DNA from 2 places in the Bradyrhizobium sp. USDA 3240 genome. Region 1 is predicted to be linked to the other one. Evidence: riboswitches for the same ligand, from Rfam matches in the RefSeq annotation. Region 1 holds a riboswitch; the other holds the start of a gene.
The links. A riboswitch is a leader RNA that binds a small molecule or an ion and turns the genes downstream of it on or off. The one in region 1 is predicted to bind ZMP and ZTP.
Positions count from the first base shown of each region.

Region 2: another riboswitch for ZMP and ZTP. It lies ahead of ACVIGA_RS03250 (bifunctional 5,10-methylenetetrahydrofolate dehydrogenase/5,10-methenyltetrahydrofolate cyclohydrolase); the one in region 1 lies ahead of ACVIGA_RS12535 (serine hydroxymethyltransferase).

Region 1 is NZ_JBSSGD010000002.1:2,494,140-2,501,446, reverse strand. Features, by position in the region: gene ACVIGA_RS12540 (c-type cytochrome) at 74-640, shown strand; gene ACVIGA_RS12535 (serine hydroxymethyltransferase) at 756-2,033, opposite strand; ZMP/ZTP riboswitch at 2,068-2,153, opposite strand; gene ACVIGA_RS12530 (ankyrin repeat domain-containing protein) at 2,237-3,151, opposite strand; gene bla (class A beta-lactamase) at 3,303-4,256, opposite strand; gene ACVIGA_RS12520 (LysR substrate-binding domain-containing protein) at 4,356-5,333, shown strand; gene ACVIGA_RS12515 (ABC transporter ATP-binding protein) at 5,517-6,485, opposite strand; gene ACVIGA_RS12510 (ABC transporter ATP-binding protein) at 6,482-7,307, opposite strand, start outside.
Region 2 is NZ_JBSSGD010000002.1:559,035-566,341, reverse strand. Features, by position in the region: gene ACVIGA_RS03285 (IS110 family RNA-guided transposase) at 1-286, shown strand, start outside; gene ACVIGA_RS03280 (GrlR family regulatory protein) at 424-774, opposite strand; gene ACVIGA_RS03275 (hypothetical protein) at 1,013-1,444, shown strand; gene ACVIGA_RS03270 (VOC family protein) at 1,460-1,843, opposite strand; gene ACVIGA_RS03265 (hypothetical protein) at 2,393-2,746, shown strand; gene ACVIGA_RS03260 (hypothetical protein) at 2,964-3,482, shown strand; gene ACVIGA_RS03255 (hypothetical protein) at 3,604-4,017, opposite strand; ZMP/ZTP riboswitch at 4,234-4,313, shown strand; gene ACVIGA_RS03250 (bifunctional 5,10-methylenetetrahydrofolate dehydrogenase/5,10-methenyltetrahydrofolate cyclohydrolase) at 4,329-5,255, shown strand; gene ACVIGA_RS03245 (MaoC/PaaZ C-terminal domain-containing protein) at 5,319-5,771, shown strand; gene ACVIGA_RS03240 (zinc-ribbon domain containing protein) at 5,922-6,344, shown strand; gene ACVIGA_RS03235 (hypothetical protein) at 6,547-6,840, shown strand; gene ACVIGA_RS03230 (hypothetical protein) at 7,013-7,307, shown strand, end outside.

The DNA.
Region 1 (7,307 bases):
GCATGGATTGCTTCGTCGCTATCGCTCCTCGCAATGACGCAGGTGGACGGATACTGCGCCTTAGGATGAGCAGATGCTTGGTAAATTGATGATGTGCGGCGCCGCGCTGCTGCTGATTGCGGCGCATGCGCGCGCGGAGACGATCGAGGAGAAGGTGCAGGTCTGCACTGGTTGCCACGGCGAGGACGGCAAGCCCGTCGACAAGACCATTCCGACGATCTGGGGCCAGCAGGCCGGCTATCTCTATATCCAGCTCCGCGATTTCAAGCGCGGCGATCGCAAGAGCGAGATCATGCAGCCGATCGCGACCCAGTTCGAGCGCGACGACATGCTGGCGATCGCGGAATATTTTTCGCAGAAGCCGTGGCCGAATCTCGGCCAGCCGAGCGCGCCCAAGGACGTCGCAGCGAAGGCACTCAGCGCCAGCGCTTCGGTCGGTTGCCCGGCCTGCCACCTCGATCGCTTCCAGGGCGACGGCACGGTGCCGCGGCTCGCCGGGATGGGACGGGACTACCTCGCCAAGACCATCGCCGATTTCCGCACCCGCGCCCGCGGCAACAATCCCGGCATGTCGGACCTCATGATAGCGACGTCGCCGGACGACCTCGACGCGCTGGTGGACTACCTGGCGGGGTTGTAGCGGCGGGCAGGTTGACCCTCACGCGCGCGCAGGGCTGTCGCATATGCGTTTTTGGCGGTCGGGTCGGGCGCGAGCGCCCGACCCCGTTCCGCGTATCTGAGCGTCAAAGTTCCGGTCAGTTCGGTCGAGACCCGGACACCACGCCTGGAACAGGAAAAGCTCGGCACATCTCGATGCACTCCGACCTGAGACGCGCGAGGATCGCATCGTCTCCGTTCGCCTGCAGAGCCCCCGCAATGAACTCGCCGATACGGCGCATTTCGGAATCTCCCATGCCACGCGTGGTCGCTGCCGGTGTCCCAATTCGAATACCGCTTGGCCTGAGCGGCGGACGCGGATCGTCTGGAATAACTTGCTTGTTTGTGGTGATGGCGATGGCATCGAGCACGTCCTCGGCTGCTCGCCCGTCCAGCCCGACGGACGCTATCGTATCGACGACCATCATGTGATTGTCCGTCCCGTCCGTGACCAGCTTCATCCCGCGTTCCATCAGCGCGCCGGCAAGAACCTTCGCGTTGCGCAGAACCTGTCGCGCGTAAAGCTGGAAATCCGAGGTCGCCGCCTTCTTGAGCGTCACGGCAGTCCCGGCCACGACGTTCATGTGAGGTCCGCCCTGCAACCCGGGAAAGACGGAAGCATCGATCCGACCGGCATTTTCCTTCCGGCACAGGATGATCCCGCCGCGGGGGCCGCGCAGTGTCTTGTGGGATGTCGTCGTCATGACGTCGAAGCCGGCATCAAGCGGATTGCGCATGACATTCGCGGCAACCAACCCTCCATAGTGGCTCACGTCAGCCATCGTGAGCGCGCCAACTTCGTCGGCGATATTCTTGAACGCCGCATAGTCCAGGTCGCGCGGATAGGAGCTGTAGCCGCACAACACCATCTTCGGACGCGCTTCACGCGCAATCGCGCGCAGTCCATCGAAATCTATCGCGCCGTTTGACGGTGCCGTCTTGTAGCGAACGAAGTTGAACAAACGCCCCATGTGGGACACCGGCGCGCCGTGGGTGAGATGACCGCCGTGGGACAGGTCCATGGCGAGGATCGTGTCGCCGGGCTGCAACAGGCTGAGGTAGACGGCCTGATTCATCGGTGATCCGGAAAGCGGCTGAACGTTGGCGTGCTCGGCACGAAAAAGCGAGCAGGCCCGCTGGCGTGCGAGGTTCTCGACGTCGTCCGTATACTGCTGGCCGCCGTAGTATCTGCGTCCCGGATATCCCTCGGAGTATTTATTGGTGAAGACCGATCCGAGCAGTTCAAGCACCTCCGGATAGGTGTAATTCTCGGACGGAATCAGTTCGACGCCGTCCTGTTGACGGCGCTCTTCCCCGACAAGGGCAGCGGCGATCTCTTGATCGTTGATGGACAGTTCGTTGCGAAACGACGGCATGATCGGGCTCCTCAACACGCTGTTTTTCCAGCAGATTGGTTGCCCAGGCGATCGGCGTCGGAACCCTTCGCGCTTCCCCGTGGTCTATTCCACGTTAGCTCGCCAGTCGCGCGATAGGACGAATGAGCACGGAGACTCTTCGCAAAGGAGAATTTAGCCGACCTGCGGACCTTCCGCAACCAATGAGTCCATCGCGTCAAGCTTCAGCGCGGCGTCAGCTCCTCGCGCAGCGCGGACAGGATCGTGAGATCGGCGGCGTGCTTGCCGGCCTTGTCGGCCAGCGCCGCATCGGCGCCGTGGGCGAGCAGCGCCTTCGCGATCGCCGGGTGGTTGCCTTCGGCGGCGATCATCAGCGCCGTGCGTCCGCGCGCGTCGCGATCGTCGACCCTGGCGCCTGCGTCCAGCAGATACGCGACGACCTCGAGCGCCTGCGCCTCCGGCACGGTCTCATCCGGTCCGGCCGCCCACATCAGCAGCGTGAGGTCGTTGGCGTAGCGCGTGTTGATGTCGATATCGAGTGCGAGCAGCTGCTTGACGATGCCGAGCTGGCCGCCGGCGGCCGCATACACGACCGGCGGCTTGCCGGTGTCGTCGGCCTTGCGGCCGTCGGCGCCGTGCGCCAGCAGCATGCGCACCACCATGTCCCGGCCGGCATAGGCGGCGGCCGCGACCGCCGAAGCGCCGCTGCGTCCGGTGAGATTGACGTCGGTGCCGCGATCGATCAGCCGCTGCACGATCGCGACATGGCCGCGCTCGGCGGCAAGATACAGCGCGGTCGATCCCGCGAGGTTGCGCGCATCGACCGGCGCACCGCGGGCCAGCAGCAGGTCGACCATGTCGAGATGGCCGGAGCGGGCGGCATGGCTCAGCGGCCTTGCGCCGAGCCGGTCCCGCGCATCGACCGAAGCGCCGCCATCGAGCAGCGCGGTGGCGAGGTTTATGCAATCGGCATTGGCGGCCGAGAATAGCGTCAGCGAGATCTCGACTGCGCTGAGCTGGGCCTTGTCGGTTTCGTATTTGCGGGTCAGCTCGCGGCAGCGTGCCGGGTCGGCCGCAGCAGAGCTGCTGTGAGCGTGGCCCGCAACAAACAGCGCGGCGAGGGCGATGCGGCGATACAAGACGTGTCCTCCGTATGGCCTGCTGACAGGTCAGCCATTTGGATTGAGCGTCGCATGATCCTTGGATGCTGCCAAGCCGCGCAGCGATTTTGAAGCCGCGCAGCGAAGTCGAGCCGCGCGGCGACGGGATGCCGCGCGGCGTTATCCAGCTCTAGCCGGTCTGCCCGGTGCTCGCATTCGCAACGGCGCGCGCGACATTGGCGATCACCTCGTTGCACTTCTCCATCGGAGCACTTGCCCCGGTCAGGTAGACCGTCACCACGATCGGCTTGCGGCCGGGCGGCCAGAACACGCCGATGTCGTTATAGGTGCCGCGATCGCCGGTGCCGGTTTTGTCGCCAACCCGCCAATCCCGCGGCACGCCGGCGCGCAGCCTCGTGTCGCCGGTCTTGTTGGCGACCATCCAGTCGACGAGTTTCTGGCGCGAGGCGGGTTGCAGGACATCGCCGATCGCCACGCGCTGCAAGCTTTTCAGCATCGCAACCGGGCTCGTGGTGTCGCGCAGATCGCCCGGCACGGCTTCATTCAGCGCCACCTCCCAGCGATCGAGGCGGCTGACATTGTCGCCGATGGTGCGGAAGAAGCTGGTGAAGCCGGCAGGCCCGCCGATCTCGCGCAGAAGCAGGTTGGCGGCGGTATTGTCGCTGAGCGTGATGGCGGCCTCGCAGAGTTCGGACAGCGTCATGCTCGATCCGACGTGTTGCTTGGCCACCGGCGCGTAGGCCAAGATATCCTTGGCCTCAACCTGCACGCGCTGGTCGAGGCTGGATTCGCCGCGGTCGACCCGGTGCAGCACCGCGGCCGAAGCCAGCGCCTTGAAGGTGCTGCACATCGGGAACCGCTCGTCACCGCGCCGGCTCGCGCGCAATCCGGTCTCCATGTCGAGCGCGGCGACGCCGAGCCGGCCGCTGGTCGCGAGCTCAATGCGTGCAAATTCTTCCTGCAGCCGCTTTGCCGGCTCGCCTGGTCCCGCCGCCGCGCTCTGTCCTGCTACGGCGCTCTGTCCTGCTACGGCGCTCTGTCCTGCCGCGGCGCCTGGCCGCGGCAAAGTGCAGGAAACCGCAAGGCCCAGCGCGCGCAATCCGAATGTCCGTCTCGTCAGCATTTCTCGTCTCCGTTGGCGGCGCGAACCTGCCGGGCGGCGTGACGGAGCACAAACAATCATTTATACAACGAGGCATGAGGAAAACTTGGTCATGACGCCATGCGCCGGCACCTCCCGCTGAACGCGCTACGCGCCTTCGAGGCCTCCGCGCGGCTGTTGAGCTTCACCCGCGCGGGGCTGGAGCTGCGCGTGACGCAGACTGCGATCAGCCACCAGGTCAAGCAGCTCGAGGATACGCTCGGCGCGAGCCTGTTCCGCCGCCTGCCGCGCGGACTGGTGCTCACCGACGAAGGGCTGGCGCTGCTGCCGGTGCTGTCAGACGCGCTCGAACGGATCGGTGCGGCGATCGACCGCATCGAGGCCAAGGGCACGCGCGAGGTCGTCACCGTCGGCTGCGTCACGACGTTTGCGACCGGATGGCTGCTGCAGCGGGTCGATCGCTTCAAGCGCGCGCATCCCTATATCGACCTGCGCCTGCTCACCAACAACAACCGCGTCGACATCGCGGGCGACGGGCTCGATCTTGCGCTGCGCTTTGGCGACGGCTCCTGGCATGGCACCGAGGCGATCCACCTGCTGTCCGCGCCGCTCTCGCCGGTGTGCTGCGCTGACGTGGCGGGCCGATTGCGCAAGCCGTCCGATCTCACGCAGGAATTCTTGCTGCGCTCCTACCGCGCCGAGGAATGGCCGCTGTGGTTTGCGGTCGCAGGCGCGCCGTGCCCGAAAATCCAGGGACCGATCTTCGACAGTTCGGTTGCGATGGCCGAGGCCGCGGCGCGCGGCGTCGGCGTCGGGTTGGTGCCGATTGCGATGTTCAACAACGAGTTGGTGTCCGGCCGGCTGGTGCGGCCGTTCGCGGCCGAAGTGCCGGCGGGGTCCTATTGGCTGACCTGGCTGAAGTCGCGTGAGGTCACGCCCGGCATGCGCGCGTTTCGGGATTGGCTGCTGGAGGTGTTGCGGGCGGAGGTGAGTGAGAGCGAAGAGGTGAAGGATGCGCCGCACGTGCCTGCCGCGCGACCCAAGCGGAAAGCCAAAGCAAAGGCCAAGACAAAGACTGCGAAGAAGCGGCAACGCTAGTCGAAGTTCATCTAGCCCCGTCATCCTGAGGAGCCGCGAAGCGGCGTCTCGAAGGATGTACGGCCCGGCTGGTGGCCGTCGACCCTTCGAGACGCGCTTCGCGCTCCTCAGGGTGACGGTGAGGGAGCAGAGAGCGCTGCAGCCAGCTACGTGCTCGACCTGATCGAGCAGGGGCGCCGCCACCTACGCCAGATGGCACGCCACGGAATGCCCGTTGCTGCCTTCACGCAGCTCAGGTGCGGTCTGGCGGCAGCGCTCTTCGGCGATCGGGCAGCGGGTGTGGAAGTGGCAGCCTTTCGGTGGATTCATCGGGCTCGGCACGTCGCCCTTCAGACGGATGCGCAGCTTTTTCGCCTTGGGATCGGCCACCGGCACGGCCGACAACAATGCCTTGGTGTAGGGATGCTGCGGGTTGCGGTAGAGATCGCTGGCCTTGGCGAGCTCGACGATGCGGCCGAGATACATCACGGCGACGCGGTCGGAGATGTGCTCGACGACAGAGAGATCGTGGGCCACGAACAGATAGGTGAGGTTCAGCTCGGCCTGCAGATCCTCGAGCAGGTTGATGACCTGAGCCTGGATCGAGACGTCGAGCGCCGAGACCGGCTCGTCGCACACGATCAGCTTCGGCTCCAGGGTCAGCGCGCGGGCGATCGCGATGCGCTGGCGCTGGCCGCCGGAGAATTCATGCGGATAGCGCCGCATGTGCTCGGCCTTCAGCCCGACCTTGACCAGGAGGCGCGCGACGCGGTCCTCGCGCTCGCTGGCTGACGTCACGAGATTATGGATGATGAAGGGCTCGGCGAGGATCGCGCCGACCGTCATGCGCGGATTGAGCGAGGCGAACGGGTCCTGGAAGACGAGCTGCATGTTGCGCCGCATGGCGCGCAGGTCGCCGCCGCCGAGCCCGATCACGTTCTGGCCGTCGAACACGACCTCGCCTGAGGTCGGCTCGATCAGCCGCAGCACGCAGCGGCCGGTGGTCGACTTGCCGCAACCGGATTCGCCGACCAGCCCCAGCGTCTCGCCGCGGTTGACCGCAAACGACACGCCGTCGACCGCATAGACCTGCCCGACCTCGCGCGACAGGAGACCGCCGAGCACCGGAAAGTGCTTCTTCAGATTGCTGACGCGCAGCAGCGGCTCGCTCATGACGCGTCTCCGAGGTGGCAGGCCATGCGATGGCCGGGCGCGATCTGGCGCAGCCGCGGCTCCTGCTCGGTGCAGATGCTCATGGCGTGTTTGCAGCGGGAAGCAAACCGGCAGCCGGGCGGCGGGTTGATCAGGATCGGCACCGAGCCGCCGATCGTTTCCAGCCGGGTCTTGTGCTCGGCGTCGAGATCGATGCGCGGGATCGAGCGGATCAGGCCCTGGGTGTAGGGATGGCTCGGATTACCGAACAATTCGTCGACCGCCGCCTCTTCCACCACCTTGCCGGCATACATCACGACGACGCGCTGCGCGGTCTCCGCGACCACGCCCATCGCGTGGGTGATCAGCATCACCGCCATGCCGAGGCGCTCCTTCATGTCCTGCAGCAGGTCGAGGATCTGCGCCTGGATGGTGACGTCGAGCGCGGTGGTCGGCTCGTCGGCGATCACGAGCTTGGGCCGGCAGGCCAGCGCCATCGCGATCATCACGCGCTGCCGCATGCCGCCGGAGAACTGATGCGGATAGTGATGCACGCGGCCCGCGGCATTGGGGATCTGCACCAGCGTCAGCATCTCGATGGTGCGCTCGAGCGCCTGCTTCCTGGTCACCGCCTCGTGGCGGCGCAGGCTCTCGGCGATCTGCTCGCCGATCGTCAGCACCGGGTTGAGCGAGGTCATCGGCTCCTGGAAGATGAAGCCGATCTCCTTGGCCCTGATGTCGTCGAGCTGATGGCTGGTCAGCGGCGCCAGATCGCGGCCTTCGAACATGATCTCGCCTGCGACGATCTTGCCCGGCGGCATCGCGATCAGCTTCAGGATCGAC
Region 2 (7,307 bases), 1.9 Mb from region 1:
CAATCGGCGCCAGATCGCGAGCCTCGCCGGTCTTGCCCCGTTCACCCGCCAGTCGGGCCGCTGGAAGGGCAAGAGCATGATCGGCGGCGGAAGAGCCAAGCTGCGCGCCGGGCTCTACATGGCCGCTCTGTCGGCCAGCCGATACCATCCGCAGCTCAAGGTCTTCTATCGGCGCCTGGTGACCGCTGGTAAGCCCAAGATGGTCGCCCTCATCGCCGTTGCGCGCAAAGTTCTCACCACCCTCAACGCCATGCTCAGGGACCAAAAACCATGGCAACCCGCTTGACGAAGAACACAGTCGCTGAGGAGCCGCGAAGCGGCGTCTCGAAGGATGCACGGTCCGGCTGGTAGCCGTCGACCCTTCGAGACGCGCGCAAGGGCGCGCTCCTCAGGGTGACGGATCTAGCAGCGGGCCTCGAAGAGCTAATTGATATCCGCGAGCTTGTGCAGCGTCGCGCCGAAGATCAGGCTCGCCTTGCCGACCAGCGCGGTTCCACTCATGGTGCCGCGGGTGTCGGTGAAGGTGCCGGAGACGCCGATGCCGACCGGCGCCGGCCCGCCGAACAGCGGGTTGTCGGTCTCGCGCGGCGTGGTGTGGCGTTGCACGAGGACCTCGCCCTTGAACGCATCACCCTTCACCGTGTAGCTGCCGGTGTAATACAGATAGGCATCGCCGCCGAGAATTTGCCCGTCGCGGAAGAGAATCACTCCGCTGCCCTTGCCGACGCGTCCGTCCAGCAGGGTGACGTGGATTGAGTACAGCCCGTTCTTCATAATGTCCCATTTTCCGGCTGCCGCGCCCGCAGCAATCCGGATTGGTTTTTTATGCCAAAGCGAGCAACCTCGTGCAATGCGGCAGGTTGATTCCGGGGGTGTCCGGAGTGACCGTGAACCCTCGGTTCCTGCCAGTCGGTGTGACGGCGCGATGACAGCGGACCGTGCGCGCGAATCGAACTGGCCCGCGAAATGCATAGCTCTGGTTGCACTGGCCGGTGAGTGCTGGAGCGAACACATGTCAGACTGGATTGAATCGGGCGGCCGTTTGGCGCGCCCTCGCAATGCCAATGGAACTTGGGCCCGTCGTGCGGGCCGTGTGATGGTGTCTCTCGGACTGATGATGCTGGTGCTGGCGGCCGCCGTGCAAATCGCGCGGGCGCGCGATCCCGATGGCCGCTACGCCAATTCGCCGCTCAAGGAATGGTTCGACGGTCTGCGCAGCGGCAAAGGGCCATGCTGCTCGGATGCCGACGGCAGCGCGGTCAGCGACGTCGATTGGGAATCGAAGGACGGGCACTACCGCGTGCGTCTCGACGGAGCCTGGGTCGATGTTCCCGACGAGGCTGTGGTCACCGAGCCCAACCGGGTCGGCCGCGCCATGGTCTGGCCGATCAAGAGCTACATGGGCGTGACGATCCGCTGCTTCATGCCCGGCAGCATGACGTAGCGGAGCGGTCGTCGCTCACGCGTATTTCTGGTCGCGCTCGAGCAGTTCGATCGAGATGCCTTGCGGGCCGCGGATGAAGCAGATCCGCACGCCGGGGCGGATCGTGGTCGGCTCCTTGGTGAACTCGACGCCCTTGGCCTTGATCTCGGCCGCAACCGCGTCGATGTCCTTCACGGTCAGCCCGAAATGATCGAGCCCCTGATACGGCGTCACCGGCGGGGCGTTGACGCCGTCGCCTTGCGTCACCTCCGCGATGAACACCTTGGCGCCGCCGAGTTGGACGTCGATGCGGCCGGGGCCGCGGATGATCTCGCCGCCGAGAATGTCGCGCAGCCAGGTCGCGGTTGCCTCGGGATCGGGACTGCGCAGATGGACGTGGTCCCAGGTGACGACAGGCATTGCGATCTCCTCGTTGTTCTCGCGCCGCTTGCGTGCGCGGCACTCGCTCTCGGGCGGCGCAAATCTAGCGAGGGGCCCGTTGGGATGCCATCCCTCCGTGATGCCAGCCGCAAGATTGTCGTCCCGGAATGAAACCATTCCGGCCGTCGGTGATTGGTTTCGCGTGGCCGCTCGACCTGCGGCCGTCCCGGATGCCGCATGCTGAGATGCCCGCGGCTTCTGTGCTGGGCGGCTCGATCGGGCGTCGAGGGTGAGGGCACGACGATGCGGATCGGCTTGGCGTCGTTTCGAAGGCTTACCGCCGGACGTCTCGGTGAGGGCGGCCTTTGCGTCAGCCTGCTGCTGTCGGCGATCGCGGTTGCCGGGATTGCGGCTTGGTTCATGCTCCCTGAGCCGAGTGATGCCGGAGAGCAGGATGTCAGGCCGGCGTCTTCCGCCGTCATCCGCTCCGCGCGGGATGCATCGACCGGTGCGCAGCCTGCCCAAATCACAAATCAAGCCGCTAGGGATGCGCCGGCCGCACCGGCAGGTGAACCGGCCACGGTCGGCATGGCCACCGCCGCGCAGCCAGCCGAGGCGGCCAAAGCGTCCGAGCCCGGAACCGAAAGATCGCCGCTGGACCGGCTGCGGATCGCCTCGCAATCCTGGCGGCGCGGCGGGCTGGGTTCGAAGGTGCTGGTCACCCTGACGGTGCGCAATGCCAATGATTTCGCGGTGAAGGATATCGAGATCGCCTGCGCCTTCATCCGCAGCGACGGCAGCCCCGTGACGGAACGCAAGCGGCTGATCCCGGACACCATCGCTATGAAGAGCCGCAAGACCTATCCGCGAATGCTGATCGGGTTCGTAAACGTTAACGCAAACAAGGCGAAATGCACCGTCGTGACCGCCAGTCGGGCTTAGTCCCTGCATCCCGAAAAAGTGACCGGGAATTGACTTGCCGGGTGAACCGTAACGGCCAGGCAGGAACTAACTAATAAGCCGACCGTTAGAGAACGACCCGGAAGCGCAGGATGGCGTCTGTCCGGGTGATCATGCGCGGACGATGAATTCGTTGCGCGATGGCTGGTGTCGTCGCGTCGAGTTGAACCGCGCCCGTAGCGCGGGGGGAGCACCTAAAATGCCTGTGGCGCGTTATTTCCTGTTCGTTGGTGGCGTGCTGCTTGCGCTGCTGTTCGTCGTCAATGCCTTTGTACCGCAGGAGGCCGTGGTCGCCAGCCAGGGCCTGTCGTCGCCCGGCGTCGACAGCAAGACCATGGTACGCATCAAGTCGACCCAGAAACTGCCGGAGCGGGTGGTGTACGACACCAACCTGCCGACCCTCGTTCCGTCGCAGGTGAACGCGGTTGCCGCAGCGGCCCCGCCGGCTGCCAGCGACGCATCGGCGCAGGCCCGCGTCCGCAACACGTTCGCCCAGTTCATTCCGCCGGAGAAGGCTGACGCACAGAAAGGCACCGTGGTGGCCGAGGCGAAGCCGGCCGAGCAGCCGGTGCAGGCGCCGAAGAAGCACAAGATTGCGCGCAGCCATACGCATTCCCAGCAGCCGATGCGGCTGGCCCAGCCCGGCATGTATCAGCCTTACCGTGTCGCGCAGCAGCAGCCGCGGATGGGCTTCTTCGGCGGCTTCGGCACCTGGTAGACAAGGACACGCCGCAACCGGCAATCGATAGGCCGCCGCAAACACTTGCGGCGGCATTTTCATGTCCGCGAGATCAGGCGGGTAACCGGTTGCGGGTAGGCGGCCGGGTGGCCGGAACCGGTTAGCGCGGCAGGCGCGGAATCTTGTCGGCGAAGCCGTTGTAGCAGGTCAGCCGCTCGTCCTCTTCCTTGACGAACCGACAATCGGCAACGCCCTTGGCAGGGGCGGCTTTTGGCTTGGGCTGCGGCTTGAAGATCTCGTCGTAGCACATCAGCCGCTCCTTGGTGGCGTCGTCGATGTCCTGGCAGGCCTGGAGCTTCTGCGCGACCGATTGCGGCTTGCCCGGTGCAGCCTTTTCGCCCTTCTTGGCTGCCGATTTCTTGCCGACCTGGACCAGCGGCTTGTCGCCGACCATCGGCTGCGGGGCCGCCGCCGGCTTGTCGGCGGCGGGGGGTGGCGTGGTGGCTGGAGCGGTGCCTTGGGCAAGCGCGGCGGCCGGGCAGAGGAGCGCCAGCGCGAGGATGATATGTCTCATGATGAAAATATCCGAAGTGGCGTGATGACCGGAAGGATGGCGCCGGGGATCGGAAAAGCCCGGCAAGCGCCGAGGCTTATCGCAAGTTCTGCCCGAATCCTACCCCCGGAGGGGGCCTGCCCGGCACCGATCCACCGGCAAAGCAGGGGCAATTCGTCGCCGGTTCGGCCGCAAGGGAGCGTGATTTGCGTTTGCCGGGCCGGGCGGCTATGACGGCGCGATCTGCGCGACTGGCGCTTGGATGGACCACCATCGGGGAGCGCAGAGACTGAACGCCGCGCGCCTGGGCACCGCTTCGAAACGGAGGTGCCATGACGGCGAACATTCTTGACGGGCATGCACATGCCCAAATTGTCATCGACAAGGTTGCGAACGAACTGGACCGGCTGCCCCGCGCCCCCGGGCTCACGGTCGTGCTGGTGGGCGATGACCCGGCGAGCCAGATCTACGTGCAGAGCAAGGTCAGGATGGCCGGGCGGCTTGGCCTGCGCGGCGAGGTCGAACGCCTGCCGGATGACGCCAGCGAGGCCGATCTGCTGGCCAGGATCGATGCGCTCAACGCGCGTGACGATATCGACGGCATCCTGATCCAGCTGCCGCTGCCGGCGCATATCGACGCCTTGCGCGTGATGGCGGCGGTCGATCCCGCGAAGGATGTCGACGGCCTGCATGCGCTGAACGCAGGCCGGCTGTTTCACGGCGACGATGCCTTGGTGCCGTGCACGCCGCTCGGCTGCCTCAGGCTGATCAAGTCGATCCGGCCGGATCTCACCGGCGCTCATGCCGTGGTGATCGGCAGCTCCAATATCGTGGGCAAGCCGATGGCCGCGCTGTTGCTGCAGGAGCAGGCGACCGTGACGCAGACCCATATCCACACCCTCGGCATCAGCAAGATCTGCCGTCAGGCCGATATCCTGGTCAGCGCGGTGGGGAAGGCTGCCCTCGTGCGCGGCGACTGGATCAAGCCGCAGGCCATCGTCATCGACGTCGGCACCACGCGCGTCGAGAAGCCGGAGGGCGGCTACGCGGTGTGCGGCGACGTCTTCTTCGACGAGGCGGTGCAGGTCGCCGGCGCGATCACGCCGGTGCCACGCGGCGTCGGCCCGATGACGATCGCCTGCCTGATGGAGAACACCGTGAAGGCCGCCAAGGCGCGGGCGGCCCGGCTGCAACAGCGGGGGATGCCTGCTGCGAGGCGCGAGCGGCGGGCTCCGCGCGCGTCTCGTGCCTGGATGTGACCCCAGAGGTAATGGAACGCCCGCAGCATTGGTCTATCGTCGCGCGACACACGGAGGCGGGCGATGCTGTATGCGGAAGATCTCACCGAGGGCCAGACATTCCAGCTCGGCACCTACACCATCGGCGAAGCCGAGATCCTGGAGTTCGCCGGCAAATATGATCCGGTGCCGATCCATACCGATCCCGTCGCGGCTGCGGCGGGCCCGTTCGGCGGACTGATCGCAAGCGGCTTCAACACCATCGCGATCTATCAACGGCTCGTCGTGGAGGCGATCTGGACCAAGGTGGCGGGCATCGTCGGGCGGAGCTTCGAGATCCGTCTGCCGAGCCCTGTCCGCCCGGGCGCCACGCTCACCGGGCAATCCCAGATCCAGAAAATCACCGTCAGACCGGAACGGCGCGACGCCGTCGTGATCTTCAAGACCGAGCTCGTCAACGACGAGCAGCGCCCCGTCCTTGTCCTGGTTCTCGATGCGCTGATCCACATGCGGCCGGCGGAGCAGCAGCGGACATAACCTCTGCCCGGATCGATCTGGCCGCCCGGCAATGCTGCGGCTACCATGGCAAGCCTGCCCCGAACTGGGCGTATCAATGACGTCGTCCTGATATGGCCGGACCGCCGGGCGGCAAATTCGTCGATACGGTGCAAGACGGATGGTGTGGGCGTGAAGCGCAGCAAGCAGACGCGCAGCGAGATCGAAGCCAAGCAGCACAAGGCTGAGGAATGGCGTCGCACGCTGGCACAACGCGCCGCCGAACGGCTGCGCCTGCGCGACTACAAGATCGCGCTGGCGCGCGACGAGGTTCCGGTGGTCACGAGCCAGCTCGCACCCACGAACAGCTATTCGATTCCTGATTTCGTCGAACGCGGAACCTATCGGCCCGAGCCGTTCGTCTGCAAGGATTGCGGCGTTGCCGAGGTCTGGACGCCGTTGCAGCAGAAATGGTGGTACGAGACTGCCAAGGGCGACGTGTTCACCAAGGCCGTGCGCTGCAGGGCATGCCGCACCAGGGCGCGCGCACGCAAATCCGCCGCGCGCCGCGTGCATCTCGAAGGGCTCGCCAGGAAGAAGCCTTCTGCCACGTAGCGAGCCGTTGCGCCTCGCGTCGGCCACACTGCACACAGCGATGGATCTGGAACCCGCGCGCAGGCGGTCAATGCGTCGCGCGCTCGGAACGTTTCGTGGCCTGATCGGTTCGAGACTTCGAAGCCCCCGGCGAGGGGTGCGGGCGGGGAGGAACCAGCCAGGGAAACATCCAAGGCCGGAACCAACAAAGAAGGAACAGCGGATGAAGCTCAATTCCACGCAAGTCAAGCAGACCATGACGCAACTGAACGCGCAGGTGCTTCCGGATGATCATCCGGCGGTGGCGCAGCTGAACAGCGTGTTCGGCGAGCACACATTCTTCGTCGACACCACCGGGCTCAAGGTACTCGAACCCGCCCAGAGCGCCGACATGTCGGGGCAGACCGGTGAGGTGGTTAGCCTTGCCGAGTGGAGCGATCCGGAGCTGACGTCGCTGCGGCCGCACGAGCCCGAACCGACCGGCGTGCTCATCACGCTTGAACCCAGCAAGCACTAAAGCGATTCAATCGGATCATGCTCTGAGTGCCGCATCGAGCGGCACCGCAATCGGCCTTCTTGATGGCGACAGTCTCCAACGTCACATCAAGAGGTGTCGAAAGTCACATGGCAAATCAGCGCCGCCTGCGTATGCATCGGTTCGAGATGGGTATCCAGGCGGTGAGGGCCAGATGGGGATCGTGCGGCGCTGGAGCTCTGACGAGGACGAGAGGCTCAGAGAACTCGCCAGGGCCGGCAAGAACGCTCTCGAGATCAGCAACGAACTGACCCGCAGCGCATCGGCCGTGCGCCGGCGCGCCGAGGTGCTGTCGGTCCTCATTATGGCCAAGGCGTTTCGCGCGCGCCCCTCGCATGTCGCCACCCATCTGGAGCGGGTCGCGATCGACGCGATCCGACATCGCCGGCCGTTTCCCGCGGGTGTCGGCCCGAGCACCATTGCCGGAATGATCGAGAAAGGCTGGATCC